DNA from 2 places in the Pantoea sp. GABEPS69 genome. Region 2 is predicted to be linked to the other one. Evidence: predicted binding sites of a transcription regulator. Region 2 holds the regulator's gene; the other holds the start of a gene.
What was found. The regulator PhoB, encoded in region 2, activates phosphate uptake and scavenging genes when phosphate is short. The targets are predictions, from matches to a motif close to CTGTCATAAAACTGNCNNAT.
Positions count from the first base shown of each region.

Region 1: the regulator PhoB is predicted to act here: its motif matches at 3,311-3,330, upstream of glpT (glycerol-3-phosphate transporter).

Region 1 is NZ_CP118618.1:3,831,533-3,839,072, forward strand. Features, by position in the region: gene metE (5-methyltetrahydropteroyltriglutamate--homocysteine S-methyltransferase) at 1-514, opposite strand, end outside; gene metR (HTH-type transcriptional regulator MetR) at 657-1,583, shown strand; partial or broken gene PVE98_RS18610 (DUF1456 family protein) at 1,640-2,104, shown strand; gene PVE98_RS18615 (carboxylate/amino acid/amine transporter) at 2,285-3,139, opposite strand; gene glpT (glycerol-3-phosphate transporter) at 3,458-4,801, shown strand; gene yigL (sugar/pyridoxal phosphate phosphatase YigL) at 4,835-5,635, opposite strand; gene pldB (lysophospholipase L2) at 5,687-6,670, opposite strand; gene rhtB (homoserine/homoserine lactone efflux protein) at 6,786-7,409, shown strand.
Region 2 is NZ_CP118618.1:3,101,835-3,109,374, forward strand. Features, by position in the region: gene brnQ (branched-chain amino acid transporter carrier protein BrnQ) at 1-38, opposite strand, end outside; gene PVE98_RS15255 (cobalamin-independent methionine synthase II family protein) at 440-1,543, opposite strand; gene PVE98_RS15260 (PstS family phosphate ABC transporter substrate-binding protein) at 1,707-2,642, opposite strand; gene phoR (phosphate regulon sensor histidine kinase PhoR) at 2,661-3,974, opposite strand; gene phoB (phosphate response regulator transcription factor PhoB) at 3,989-4,678, opposite strand; gene sbcD (exonuclease subunit SbcD) at 4,874-6,073, shown strand; gene PVE98_RS15280 (AAA family ATPase) at 6,070-7,540, shown strand, end outside.

The DNA.
Region 1 (7,540 bases), 730 kb from region 2:
TGCCCAGCCAGATATAGGTCACCGGGCCGAGCAGCACCGGCTTCACCTTGTGGCCCAGCGCCAGCGCTTCGTCCACTTCGTCCAGCAGCTGGGTCCAGGCGAGTTTAAATGTCTGGCCTTTTGTGAACTCCGGCACGATGTAGTGATAGTTGGTGTTAAACCATTTGGTCATCTCGGCGGCGGCGGCCGGTTCGCCGGTCGGCGCCCGACCGCGCGCAATGCGAAACAGCGTATCGAGGTCGACGGTGTCGTCTTGATTCTGATGGCGCGCCGGAACGTTGCCCAGCATCAGGCTGGTGGTCAGCACATGATCGTACCAGGCGAAGTCGCCCACCGGCAGCAGATCCACGCCCGCCTCTTTCTGCTGTTGCCAGTGGCGGGCGCGCAGTTCGCGTCCGGCGGCCAGCAGCTCTTGCTGAGTCGCTTTGCCCGCCCAGTAGCTCTCCTGCGCCTTTTTCAGTTCGCGACGCAGGCCGACGCGGGGAAAGCCGAGGCTGTGGTTCAGAATGGTCATATGCTGTTCTCCCGATAATTTCTCTTTGGCTTCGTCTGGCAGCCAAAGATGTTTAGCCGTCCAGATGTTTACACCGCTATATTCTGCGGGTAGTGTATGTTCCTCAAGCGCAAATTGTTCAATCTCCATGTGAAGGACGCTCATGATCGAACTTAAGCACCTGCGGACGCTTCAGGCTCTGCGTAATACCGGCTCGCTGGCCGCCGCCGCCGCGCAGCTTCATCAGACGCAATCCGCGTTGTCGCATCAGTTCAGCGATCTCGAGCAGCGGCTGGGATTCCGCCTGTTCGTACGCAAAAGCCAGCCGCTGCGCTTCACGCCGCAGGGCGAAATTCTGCTGCAGTTGGCGGAGCAGGTGCTGCCGCAAATCCAGCAGGCGCTGCAGGCATGCCACGAGCCTTATCAGGCGACGCTGCGCATCGCCATTGAGTGCCACAGCTGCATTCAGTGGCTGACGCCGGCACTGGACAACTTTCGTCAGAGCTGGCCGCAGGTGGTGATGGATTTTAAATCGGGCGTGACCTTCGATCCGCAGCCTGCGCTGCAGCAGGGCGAGCTGGACGTAGTGCTGACTTCCGATATCCTGCCGCGCAGCGGCCTGCACTACACGCCGATGTTCGACTTTGAAGTGCGTCTGGTGCTGGCGCCCGATCATCCGCTGGCGCAGGTCGAACACATTACGCCCGAGGACCTGGCGCAGGAGGTGTTGATGATCTATCCGGTGCAGCGCCAGCGACTGGATATCTGGCGACACTTTCTTCAGCCGGCAGGCGTCAGCCCGGCCCTGAAGAGCGTGGACAATACGCTGCTGCTGATTCAGATGGTGGCGGCGCGCATGGGCATCGCCGCGCTGCCGCACTGGGTAGTAGAGAGCTTTGAAAAGCAGGGATTAATCGTGACGAAAACCCTGGGCAAAGGGCTGTGGAGTCGCCTTTATGCCGCCGTGCGCGACGGCGAGCAGCGTCAGCCGGTGCTGGAAGCCTTTACCCGCTTCGCGCGGCAGCACGCCTGCGAACACCTGCCTTTCGTGCGCGATGCGGCGCTTCCTGGCGCGATTTTGCAACGCTGAACCGCAAATTCCCCTATAATGCGCAGCCTGTTAAACGACCATGAGAAAATCTCACCATGACCAATAACGATATTTTGCGCAGCGTGCGCTTTATGCTGAATTTAAGCGATGCCAAAGTGGTGGAGATTTTCGCACTGACCGACTGTGAAGTCGCGCTGAGCGACGTGCAGGCCTGGCTGAAAAAAGAGGACGACGCCGCGTTTAAACCGCTGCCGGACGTGCTGATGGGCTATTTTCTCAACGGCCTGATTTTCTTCCGTCGCGGCAAAAGCGAAGAGATGCCAGCGCCCTCGATCGAGCGCCGCATGAACAACAACATTTTTATGAAAAAACTGCGTATCGCGTTCGATCTGAAAACCACCGATATTCCGGCGGTGCTGGAAAAGGCGAACTTTTCGGTTTCTCAGGCGGAAATCGGCGCCATCTTCCGCAAGCCGGATCATAAAAACTACCGCGAATGCGGCGATCAGATTATGCGCAACTTTTTAAAGGGCCTGACCATGACGCTGCGCCCGACGCAGCCGGCGAAAAGCGCGCCGTCGCAGGCCACGAAAACCAGCCCGACTCAGGCAGCGAAATCCGCCGCGCCCAAGACGGCGAAACCTCGCCCGGCCCAGCCGCCGAAAGACAGAAAATAGTAGCGCCGCTTAGCGCGACAGCCATCAGGGCGGCAATCGCCGCCCTGATGACTTATATGCGCCTCAGCGACTGCGTATCACCCAGCGCTTATGCACGTATAGCGAGGCGAAAATCACCAGCGCGCCGGCGATAAAACTGGGCCAGTGCGGCTTCTGCTGCCAGATTGCCAGATTTACCAGCAGCCCCGCCGGGACATGCATATTGTTCATAATGCCCAGCGTGCCCGCATCCACTTGGGTGGCGCCGTAGTTCCACATAAAGTAGCCCAGCCCTGACGCCGCCACGCCCAGCCAGACCAGAATGCCCCACTGCAGCGAGGTGGTCGGCAGTTTCGCCGGGTTGCCCCACAGGCACCAGGCGATAATCGCAATCAGCACCGCGCCGAGATAAAACCAGGAAAAGGCGGTGTGCTGCGGCATCGGCCGGGTTTCCTGCAGCCGTTTATAGCCCACCATGCCCACGGCAAAGCAGATATTCGCCAGCTGTACCAGCAGCAGGCCGAACCAGAAATGATCGCTGACCTTGTCGTAGCGAATAATCGCCGCGCCCGCCACCGCCAGCAGCGCGCTGAAGGCGTAGCCGATGCGCAGCGGACGCTTGCTGATCACATCATAAATCAGGGTGACATAGAGCGGCGTCATGACGGTGAATAGCAGGAACTCCGAGACGCTGAGGTAGAGATAGGCTTCGAAGCTAATCAGGTACATGATGCCGAGCTGCAGCATCCCTACCAGCATATAGAGCAGCAGCGTCGATGGACGATAGCCGCGCCAGCGCAGAAAAGGCAAAAACACCAGCGCCGCCAGCGCCAGACGCATTAAAACGGAGAACCAGGAATCCACCTGCCCCGCCAGATATTCTCCAATCAGGCTGAAGGAAAACGCCCAAAGAATAGTGGTAACGATCAGTAACAGCACAGCTTCGATCCTGCAAAAAAAGAGAGGCGGCTAGTTTAATCAATGTGCTGCGGCGACGCGGCGCTTTCTGGTTGACAAGCGCTCACTAAATCAGCGCTCAGTACGGGCATGGGTGGATATTTTATAAGCGATGCGCGAATAACACCATTTTGTGAAATTAACCTGCCGTTATTGTCATAAAAGTGTAACAAATGTGTCAACTATCACAGCTGCCATGCGCGAAAAGCGCCAGAATAGACGCGAAAAGGAACATCGCGGCGACCTCTGGAACGCACTGCGCATTTCCATTACAACGACAATACGCCTGGGAGGGCAGCTATGCTGAGCATCTTTAAACCCGCACCGCATCGACCGCAGGTGGCGGAAGATCAGGTTGATCCTTTATATCGCCGCCTGCGCTGGCAGATCTTCTTCGGTATCTTCTTTGGCTACGCCGCCTACTATCTGGTACGCAAAAATTTCGCGCTGGCGATGCCCTATCTGGTCGAGCAGGGCTTTTCGCGCGGCGACCTCGGCTTTGCGCTTTCCGGCATCTCGATTGCGTACGGCTTCTCAAAATTTATTATGGGTTCGGTCTCAGATCGCTCGAATCCGCGCGTGTTTCTGCCTGCCGGACTGATCCTCGCCGCCGCGGTAATGCTGTTTATGGGCTTCGTGCCCTGGGCAACCTCCAGCATTATGGTGATGTTCGCGCTGCTGTTTGCCTGCGGCTGGTTTCAGGGCATGGGCTGGCCGCCCTGCGGGCGCACCATGGTGCACTGGTGGTCGCAGAAAGAGCGCGGCGGCATCGTTTCGGTGTGGAACTGCGCGCATAACGTCGGCGGCGGCCTGCCGCCGCTGCTGTTCCTGCTCGGCATGGCGTGGTTCAACGACTGGAAAGCGGCGCTCTATATGCCCGCTTTCGCCGCCATCGCCGTGGCGCTGATCGCCTTCGCGCTGATGCGCGATACGCCGCAGTCCTGCGGATTGCCGCCTATTGAGGCGTACAAGCACGACTATCCGCCGGACTACAGCGCCACGCACGAAGAGGAGCTGACGGCGAAGCAGATCTTCACCCAGTATGTGCTGCCCAACAAGCTACTGTGGTATATCGCGCTGGCCAACGTCTTCGTCTACCTGCTGCGCTACGGCATTCTCGACTGGTCGCCCACCTACCTGAAAGAGGTGAAGCACTTCACGCTGGATAAATCTTCCTGGGCCTACTTCCTGTACGAATACGCCGGCATTCCCGGCACGCTGCTGTGCGGCTGGATGTCGGACAAGGTGTTTAAGGGGAATCGCGGCGCGACCGGCGTCTTCTTTATGACGCTGGTGACCATCGCCACGGTAGTCTACTGGTTTAACCCGGCGGGCAATCCCGGCGTGGATATGGCCTGCATGATTATCATCGGCTTTCTGATTTACGGTCCGGTGATGCTGATCGGCCTGCATGCGCTGGAGCTGGCGCCGAAAAAAGCGGCGGGCACCGCCGCAGGCTTTACCGGCCTGTTCGGCTATCTTGGCGGTTCGGTCGCAGCCAGCGCCATCGTCGGCTATACCGTCGATTTCTTCGGCTGGAACGGCGGTTTTCTGGTAATGGTGGTAGGCTGCGTGCTGGCGGTGATCCTGCTGCTGTTGACCATGATTAACGAACGCAAGCACAAGCAGCAGCTGGCGTCATAAAGAAAGAGGCCGGCATCGCGCCGGCCTCTTGCGTCAGGATAAAAACAGCGTGCGCAGCGTATGCGGCACGGCATCATCCGCATTGCTGCCGATCACTTCCAGATCCGGCAGCGTATCCTTTAACCGCTGGTGGGCGTTGCGCATAATGCAGCCCTTGCCCGCCATGCTCAGCATCTCTACGTCGTTCATGCCGTCGCCGAAGGCGATGCACGCCTTGAGCGAGTGCCCCAGCTGTTTCGCCACCGCTTCCAGCGCATGCCCCTTCGACACCCCGCCCGCCATCACCTCCAGACAGGTCGGCAGCGAAAAGCTGACGTTCACGCGATCGCCCCATCGCGCCTGCAGCGCCAGTTCGAGCGGGATCAGCGCCTCGGGATCGTCGCTGGTGAAAAAGACCTTGCTGATATTGTCGCCCGGCAGCATGCCTGGCTCATAGACCTGATATGTGAATACCGACTCGCGGAAATAGTCCTGCTCCGCCGGATGGGTGCGGCTCATAAACCATTCGTCATCGCGATAGACGTGCGTCAGGATGGCGGGATTAGCGTAGTGCAGCCCGTAAAGCTCCAGCGCGATATCTTCGTCGAGGTTATGGCTGAACACCAGCTCGCCCTCGGCGTTGTGCACGCGCGCGCCGTTAGAGGTGATCATATAAGCGGGAATGCCCAGCTTGTCGCGCATCTGCCCTACGTCGATATAATGACGGCCGGTGGCGAAAACAAAGTGGATCTCGCGCGCCACCAGCTGTTGCAGAATATCGTGGGCGTAAGGCGTTAGCCGATGTTCAGGAGAGAGCAGCGTGCCATCCAGATCGGATGCGACGATTTGAAACATGAAAACCTCAGGTATTGTTATAGGCCGTAGCCGGTAAGATAATTTTTCGAATCAGGGATGCGCCTCGAAGAAATCGATCAGCGCATTCAGCGCTTCGGCGCGCATGCCATCTTTTTCAAACAGAATTTCGTGGCGCGCCTCTTTGATGACGCGCGTCTCGCAAGGATGGCCCGCCTGCGCCATCGCCGCGCAAAAAAGATCCTGCGAACGGTTGTCCACCACGCGATCCTCGCCCGCCTGCAGCAGCAAAAGCGGCGTGGTAATGGTGCTGGCCAGGCTCAGGATATTGCGCCCGGCGTGAATGCCTTCGCGCACCCAGTGATAGGTCGGTCCGCCGACGCGGATAGCGGGATCGTCAGCGTAAAAACGCAGGCTGCGGCGATAGCGCTCCGCGCTGTGCGTCAGGCGATTGATGCCGAACGGATGCGCGCGCCAGCGTCCGGTGCCGAGCGCATAGCCATCGCGTATAGCCGGGCGCTTCTCCGCCCAGTCGAGGATACGGTTCGCCAGGAAAGAGGGCATCGGCAGCGCGATGCCGAACATCGGCGCCACCAGCGTCACGGCATGAAACGCCTGCGGCTGGCGCGCCAGAAACAGCGTCAGGATGGCGCCGCCCATCGAATGCGCCAGCGCGTAGCGGTGCTGGTAGTGCCCGCCGACAATCTCTTTCAGATAGAGCGTCTCTAAGTCGTCGACGTAGTGCGTGAACTCTACTACATGACCGCGATGGGTATCCTGCAGCAGCCGGTCGGATCGTCCCTGCCCGCGATGGTCGAGGATCACCACGTCAAAGCCGCAGTGAAACAGGTCGTACGCCAGTTCGGGGTATTTGACGTAGCTTTCGATGCGCCCAGGCACGATAAGAATCACGCGCTTATGGTGCGGCGCGGTGAAGCGCACATAGCGCAGCGTGACGTTTTCCACGCCGACGAATTCACGCTCTTCGCGCCGGTGCCAGAAGTCGAGCAGCGGACCGTGCGCAAAGGCGGCAAAGGCTTTTTCCCGGTTGAGCCAGCTCGCTTTATGTCGTTCCATCAATCCCCCTGCAGACGCGCGACAGGCCTGTCGCGAGCCGCGCATGCGGCCCGTAGCGTCACGCTTGTTTCTGGCGTATTGTGTCATATTTCCGCCCAGACAGGGAGCGCAACCCATGACCACTGAATGGTGGCTGACTTACCTTCTCACCACCACTATCCTCAGCCTTTCGCCCGGTTCCGGCGCGATTAATACCATGAGCACCGGCATCAGCCACGGCTATCGCGGCGCAGCGGCCTCGATCAGCGGCCTGCAGCTTGGCCTGGCGATCCATATCGTGCTGGTGGGGATCGGGCTGGGCGCGCTCTTTTCCCAGTCGCTGCTGGCGTTTGAAGTGTTGAAATGGGCGGGCGCGGCCTATCTGGTGTGGCTCGGCATTCAGCAGTGGCGCTCTGCGGGCGCCATCGATCTCGATGCGGTGGCCAAAGCAACGCCGCGCCGCCGCCTGTTCAAGCGCGCGGTGCTGGTGAACCTGACCAATCCGAAAAGCATCGTGTTTCTCGCCGCGCTGTTTCCGCAGTTTATCCTGCCGCACCAGCCGCAGGCGATGCAGTACCTGGTGCTGGGCGCCACCACTATTGTCGTCGATATTATCGTGATGATCGGCTACGCCACGCTGGCGACGCGCATTGCGGCCTGGATTAAAGGGCCAAAGCAGATGAAGCTGCTGAACCGGATCTTTGGCGGATTGTTTATGGCGGTAGGCGCGCTACTGGCCAGCGCCAGAAGAATCGCTTAAGGCAGTAAGCGCCGATGCTTGAGGCCGTCGGTGTCGCAGCCAGATTGCGGGCGGACAGTGCGCTCTAACGAAAAAGAATAAGCGCACCGATGCTTAAGGCCGTCGGTGTCGCAGCCAGTTCGGTGCCGGCC
Region 2 (7,540 bases):
AGCGCGAGGATATCCTTCGAGGTTAAACGATGTGTCATACAACTGTATTGCCTGTTACGAGTGTTGCGGTGGAAGTTGGGTTTATGTTGTCCCCAGACCGCGCGTTGACAACGACTCAGCGCACGATGCCAGCGCATTGTGCTTGCCTTAATCGTGTCGCGCAGGTGAATTAAGCTGCTTTTGTTCTGTTCACAAGTGGGATGCTACGACAACGGCCGTAAGTAGAACGTTTATAGCGGAGAAAGGCAATACAGGATCGGAAAACCAGAAGGTTATGACGGAAAACAGAGTAAAAGCAGTGAATATCTCGGATATATCTCTGCAGGGCATCAGATGATGTGCTTATTTTTTCTGCAGCGCGTAAGAAATTTCAGCGTAAGTGCGCGGCATGATGCACAAAAGGCGCGTTTTACGCGCCTGTTTGCACAAGTTTACAGCATTACCACACCTGTCCGGCGATATCGACCACCAGGCGAATCTTCGCCCACTGCTGCTCTTCGCTCAGGCTGTTGCCCTCTTCTGTCGAGGCGAAGCCGCACTGCGGGCTGAGGCAGATCTGGTCAAGGCTGACGAACTTCGCCGCCTCCTGCAGACGCGCCTTCACCTGCGCCGGATCTTCCAGCTCGCCGTTTTTGGTGGTCACCAGACCCAGCACCACTTTCTGGTGGCCAGGCTTGATAAAACGCAGAGGTTCGAAGCCGCCGGCGCGCTCGTTATCGTACTCCAGGAAGAATGCGTCGATGTTCACGCCGCCGAACAGAATCTCCGCTACCGGCTCGTAGCCGCCTTCAGAGATCCAGGTCGAGCGGAAGTTGCCGCGGCAGACGTGCAGGCCAACGGTAAGATCGGCAGGCTTGCCCTCCAGCGCTTTATTGAGCACGCGGGCGTAGGTGTGCGCCAGCTGCTCGGGATCGTCGCCGCGCTCGCGGATCTGACGCTTCTGATCTTCCGAGCAGAGATAGGCCCAGACGGTATCGTCCAGCTGCAGATAGCGGCAGCCCGCATCGTAAAAGGCTTTGATCGCCGTTTTATAGGTGTCGGCCAGGTCGTCGAAGTAGTCCGCCAGATCGGGATAGACGTTCTCGTCAATCACTTTGCGGCCGCCGCGGAAGTGCAGCACGCTCGGGCTGGGGATGGTCATCTTCGGTACCGCATCGCCTGCGACGCTCTGCAGGAAGCGAAAATGCTCCAGCATCGGGTGATCGCGGAAGCCCAGCTTGCCCACCACGCGCACGCCGTGCGCTTTGGTCTGGACGCCGTTGAACTGAATGCCCTGCTCCGCTTCGAACAGCTCGACGCCCTCCAGGCCGCCGAAAAAGTCGAAGTGCCACCAGGCGCGGCGGAATTCGCCGTCAGTCACCACCTGCAGCCCGTTGGCGATCTGCTTGCTGACGACGTCGCGAATCGCTTCGTCTTCGATGCGGGTCAGCTCGGTTTTATCAATCTGGCCGGCGGCATACTGCTCGCGCGCGTTTTTAATGGCGGCGGGACGCAGGAAGCTGCCGACGGTATCGGCGCGGAACGGGGCGGTCTGTGCGGTCATCTTCACTCCTGGCACCCTGAACGTTAATCACGTCAGGGAATAATTTCGCTAAGTTATATGTAGCCATCTGGATGGCTAAACGTCTGTGGACAGATTGGCATGTGCGCGCCTTATCTGCAACAGAAGAAATTTCAGCGGAGATGAAAAAAATTCACGTTAGTAGTTACTTCGCCTCTATCGCAGACAGAGCCTGATCACGCTGCGCTGCTGACAGCGGAAGATAGCCCGCTTCGCTGACGCGGCGCTGGCCCTGCGGCGAAAGCACCTGATGGAGAAAGGCGTTTACCAGCGGCGGCAGCGGCTTGCCCGGCGGCTTATTGACATAGATATAAAGCGGGCGCGCCCAGGGATAGCGGCCGCTGCGGATAGAGTCGGCGTCCGGCGTTACCGCCGCGCCCTGCGCGTCCGTCACGGCAAGCATCTTCACGCCGCTGAGATGAAAACCGAAGCTGGCGTAGCCGATGCTGCGCGGATTGGCGGCAACCGCCTGCACCACGGCGGCCGATCCGGGAAACTCCGCCACGTCGGCGCGAAAATCGCCGTTGCACAGCGCCTGCTGCTTGAAAAACCCCCAGGTGCCCGAGGCGGAGTTGCGTCCGTAACGCTGAATCGGTCGCCGCGCCCAGTCGGGCTGTCGCACGCCCATATCGCCCCAGCGCGTCAGTACCCGCGGCGCGCCGCACAGGCGCGTCACGGAAAAGATGGCATCCAGCTGGCGCGCATCGATCTGCGTCAGCGGATTGCGCTGATTGACCACTACCACCAGCGCGTCGAGCGCCACCGGCACGGCGAGCGGCGCGTAGCCATAGCGCGCCTGGAATGTTTGCCGCTCTTCCGCCTGCATGGGGCGGCTCATCGGGCCGAGCTGCGCGGCGCCCGCCGCCAGCGCGGTCGGCGCGGTAGAAGAGCCGGAGGCCTGCACCTGTAGATTGACGCCCGGCGCCCGCGTGCTGAAATCTTCGCTCCACAGCATCATCAGCGTTCCCAGCGTGTCTGAGCCGACGCTGCTGAGGTTGCCGGTGAGCATTTCGGGCTGAGGCGCCGCCGCCAGCGTCAGCGCAGGCGAAAAGAGAGAAAGCAACAGCAGCAAGGCGCGCATGAGAGGTTCCATTAACGGTTAATGGACGGCATTCTCCTGCAATCCCGCGCTGACGATCAACCTTGACGGCAGCGTAAAGGTAAAACAGGTCTCTTTATCGGGAATGCTGGTGATCTCCAGCCGCGCATTATGGTGGCTAAGGGCGTGCTTGACGATCGCCAGCCCCAGTCCGCTGCCACCGGTGGCGCGCGAGCGCGCCTTATCTACGCGATAGAAGCGCTCCGTCAGGCGCGGCAGGTGCTCCGCCGGAATGCCCGGCCCGTTGTCGCAGACTTTGAACTGCGCCCCCTGGCGGCTGCGCAGCCAGCTGATGTCGATGCGCGTGCCGTCCGGCGTATGGTTCACCGCGTTATAGACCAGGTTAGAGAGGGCGCTGCGTAGCTGATCGTCGTCGCCGAGCACCTTGAGATGCGAATCGGTGTGAAAGTGAATCTCGTGGCGGCCGCCGCTCAGCGTCTCCGCCTCGCGCTGCAGCAGATGCAGCATCATCGGCACGTCCACCGTCTCTTTCATGTCGATGGCCGGCGCCGCCTCGATGCGCGACAGCGTCAGCAGCTGGCGCACCAGGCTGTCCATGCGGCGCGTCTGCTCCTGCATGGTCTGCAGCGCTTTGCCGCGCGAGCGCTCGTTCATCACCGAGTCGTTCATCATCTCCAGATAGCCCTGCAGCACCGTCAGCGGCGTGCGCAGCTCATGGCTGACGTTGGCGAAGAAATTGCGCCGCGCCCCTTCCAGCTGGTGCATCTGCGTCACGTCGCGCGCCACCATCAGCCACTGCCCTTCGCTGTAGGGCATGATGCGAAACTCCATGTGGTGCTGGTTATTGAGAATTAAGGTGAGCGGCTTGTTGAAATCGCGCTGGCGAATATAGCGGGAGAACTCCGGATAGCGCAGCAGGTTAAGGATGTTCTGGCCGTTATCTTCCGGCCAGCGCAGGCCAAGGTGCTGCTGCGCCAGACCGTTACACCAGAAAATGGCGCCCTCTTCCGTGGTAAGCACCACCGCGTCGGGCAGCGTCTCGGCGCCGCTGCGAAAGCGCTTGATCAGGTTGCCCAGCTCGCGCCGCCGCCGCCGGTTGCGCAGCTGCATCTGATAGAGGCCGTAAAACAGCGGCTCCCAGCTCGCCTGCCCGGTGGGCGGCGTCATGGTGCGATCCACCCACAGCCAGTGCGACAGCCGCATCAAATTATAGAAGTGCCACAGCAGCATCCCCAGCACGCTGATCAGCAGCAGCCAGGGGAGATAGCCGAAAATCAAACCGATAATCAGCGCCGGCAGGCAGGCCAGCGCCAGCTCGGAGAGCAGTCTCTTCCAGGAGAGTCGTTCCAGCACGGTAAAGACTCCGTTTAGTAGCGGGCGGAGAAACGATACCCCGTTCCGCGAACGGTTTGAACCATGCGATCGTGGCCGGAAACTTCCAGCGCCTTACGTAAGCGGCGGATATGCACGTCGACGGTGCGATCTTCCACATAGACATTGGTGCCCCAGACGTGGTTCAGCAGCTGCTCGCGGCTGTAGACGCGTTCGGGATGGGTCATAAAGAAGTGCAGCAGCTTATATTCGGTCGGGCCCATCTCCAGCGGCGTCGACTCCGACATTACGCGGTGCGACGACGGGTCCAGGCTCAGCCCCTGCATCTCGATCACCTCTTCCACCGCCATCGGCGAAATGCGGCGCATCACCGCCTTGATGCGCGCCATCAGCTCTTTCGGCGAGAAAGGCTTGGTGATGTAGTCATCCGCGCCCACTTCCAGACCGCGCACGCGATCTTCCTCTTCGCCGCGCGCCGTCAGCATCATCACCGGAATATCGCGCGTCAGGGCTTCGCGCTTGAGATGCTTAATAAACTGAATACCGCTGCCGCCCGGCAACATCCAGTCCAGCAGAATTAAATCTGGCCAGGGCTCAATCAGTTTCCCTATCGCGCTGTCATAATCCTCGGCCTCAATGGGCTGGTAGTCGTTCTGCTCCAGAACAAAGCACAACATTTCACGGATAGGGGCTTCATCTTCCACAACCAAAATGCGCTTAGCCATTGCAACTCCTGCTGATGTGACCGCTGTCACCGTTATATGCGGCGCCATTATGCGTCAGATTTATGACACTTTTATGAAAAACATAGCCGCTTAATCAGCGCGTTAACACTGCTTTATGACAGCCAGCGCAGCTTTTTTCGCTTTTGCGCCATAGCCGGTATAATCCTCCGGCAAACCGTTACCGCAGGGAGTTTTATGCGCATCATTCATACCGCGGACTGGCACCTCGGTCAGTTTTTCTATAACAAGAGCCGGGCGGCCGAGCACCAGGCCTTTCTCGACTGGCTGCTGGCGCGTATCGAGGCGCATCAGGTCGATGCGCTGATCGTCGCGGGCGACCTCTTCGATAGCGGCACGCCGCCAAGCTACGCGCGCGAACTCTTTAACCGTTTCGTCGTGGCGCTGCAGCCGACCGGCTGCCAGCTGGTGGTGCTGGCGGGCAATCACGATTCGGTCGCCACGCTCAACGAGTCGCGCGCCCTGCTCGCCTGCCTGAATACCCAGGTGATCACCACGCCGCAGGCGGATCACAATCTGCTGCTGCTGCGCGACCGCGCCGGCGAAACAGGCGCGCTGCTCTGCGCCATTCCCTATCTGCGGCCGCGCGATATTATGCGCAGCCGCGCGGGCCAGTCGGGGCGGGAGAAACAGCTCAGCCTGCTGGAGGCGATCGCCGCGCACTATCAGCGCAGCGTCGACGCGGCGCGCGCGCATCCGCTGGCGCTGCCGGTTATCGCTACCGGCCATCTCACCACCGTCGGCGTCAGCAAAAGCGATTCGGTGCGCGATATCTATATCGGCACGCTCGACGCCTTTCCCGCGTCGGCTTTTCCCGACGTCGACTACGTGGCGCTCGGCCATATCCATCGCGCCCAGCGCGTCGCCAACAGCGATCATATTCGCTACAGCGGCTCGCCGATCCCGCTCAGCTTCGACGAGCTCGGCAGCGAGAAAAGCGTCTTTTTACTGGAGCTGAACAGCGCCGGTTTGCAGAGCGTGACGCCGCTGCCCGTTCCGCCGTTCCAGCCAATGAAAATGCTGAAAGGCTCGCTGGCGGAGATCGAGGCGCAGCTGGCGCCCTTCGCCGACCATCAGGGCGACAAGCCGGTTTGGCTCGATATTGAGGTGACGACCCAGGAATTTCTCAGCGATTTGCAGCGCCGCGTCGAGGCGCTGACCGCCGATCTGCCGGTCGAAGTCCTGCTGCTGCGCCGCAGCCGCGAACAGCGCCAGCACAGCCTGGCGCAGCTAAAAAACGAAACCCTGAGCGAGCTAAAAGTGGAAGAGGTCTTCGCCCGCCGCATCGCGCTGGCGGAGGATATCGAAGAATCCGAGCATGCGCGCCTCAGCGCCCTGTTCCGCTCTGCCCTCGCCTCGCTGGAGGAGAGCGAATGAAAATCCTCACGCTGCGCTTTAAAAACCTGAACGCGCTGAAAGGCGAATGGTTTATCGACTTTCGCGCCGAGCCCTTCGCCAGCAACGGCCTGTTCGCCATAACCGGCGCGACCGGCGCAGGCAAAACCACTCTGCTCGACGCCATCTGTCTGGCGCTCTATCACCAGACGCCGCGCCTCGGCGTGCTGTCGCAGACGCAAAACGGTCTGATGACGCGCGACACCGCCGAATGCCTCGCCGAAGTGGAGTTCGAGATCAAAGGCGAAGCCTGGCGCGCCTTCTGGAGTCAGAACCGCGCGCGCGGCGCGGCCGACGGCAAGCTGCAGGCGCCGCGCGTCGAGCTGGCGCGCTGCATCGACGACAAAATCTTCGCGGACAAGGTCAACGACAAATTAAAACTGATCGAGTCGCTGTCGGGCCTCGACTTCGAGCGCTTTACCCGCTCGATGATGCTGTCGCAGGGGCAGTTCGCCGCGTTTCTTAACGCGAAGCCCGGCGAGCGCGCCGAACTGCTGGAGGAGCTGACCGGCACCGAGATCTACGGCCAGATCTCCGTCGCCATCTACGAGCGCCACAAGGCGGCGCGGCTGGCGCTGGATAACCTGCGCAGCCGCGCCGGCACCCTGACGCTGCTCGACGCCGAAGCGCGCGCCGCGCTGCAGCAGCAGCTGGCTGCGCTGACCGAAGCGGAGCAGGCGCTTACTCAGCAGAACGATAGCCTGCGCAGGCAGCATCAGTGGCTGACCCAGGCGCAGCAGCTCGACAGCGACATTCAGGCCGCGCAGGCTGCGCTGGAGGCGGCAGAACAGGCGTGGCGCGACGCGGAAGCGGATCGCCAGCGGCTGGCGCGCAGCGAGCCGGCGGAGAAGCTGCGCGATAAATTAGCTCAGCGCGACAGTCTGCTGCATGAGCAGCAGCGCCTGCAGCAGACGCAGCAGCAGCTCGCACAGCAGCGCCAGGCCGCCGAGCAGCAAACCGAGAGCGATCGGCAGCGCCGCGAGGCGGCCCAGGCGGCGCGCGACGCCGCGCTGCGCGAGCAGCAGACGCAGGAGACACTGCTGACGGAACAGGTCATTCCGCTCGACCAGCAGATCGCCGCTTTGCTGGCGCAGGCGCAGCAGCAGCGGCAGGAAAGCGACCAGCAGCAGCAGGCGCTGACGCAAAGCGCGCGCGCGCTGCAGCAGGAAACGGCACAGCGCGACAGCCTGCAGGCCGCGCTGGCGCAACAGCAGCAGTGGCGCGCGGATCAGGGCGCGCTGCCGCAGTGGGGCCCTTCGCTGGCGCTGTGGCAGGAGCGTTTCGCCCAGCTGACGCAGCGCGAAACCGCGCTGGCGGCGCTGCGCGAGCAGCAAATTCAGCAGCAGCGGACGCTGGCGCAGCGGCAGGCGGAGCTCGCCCGGCTGGAGCAGCAGGCGACGCCGCTGAGCCAGGCCGAACAGCAGGCGGCGAGCGCCCTGAAGAGGGCGC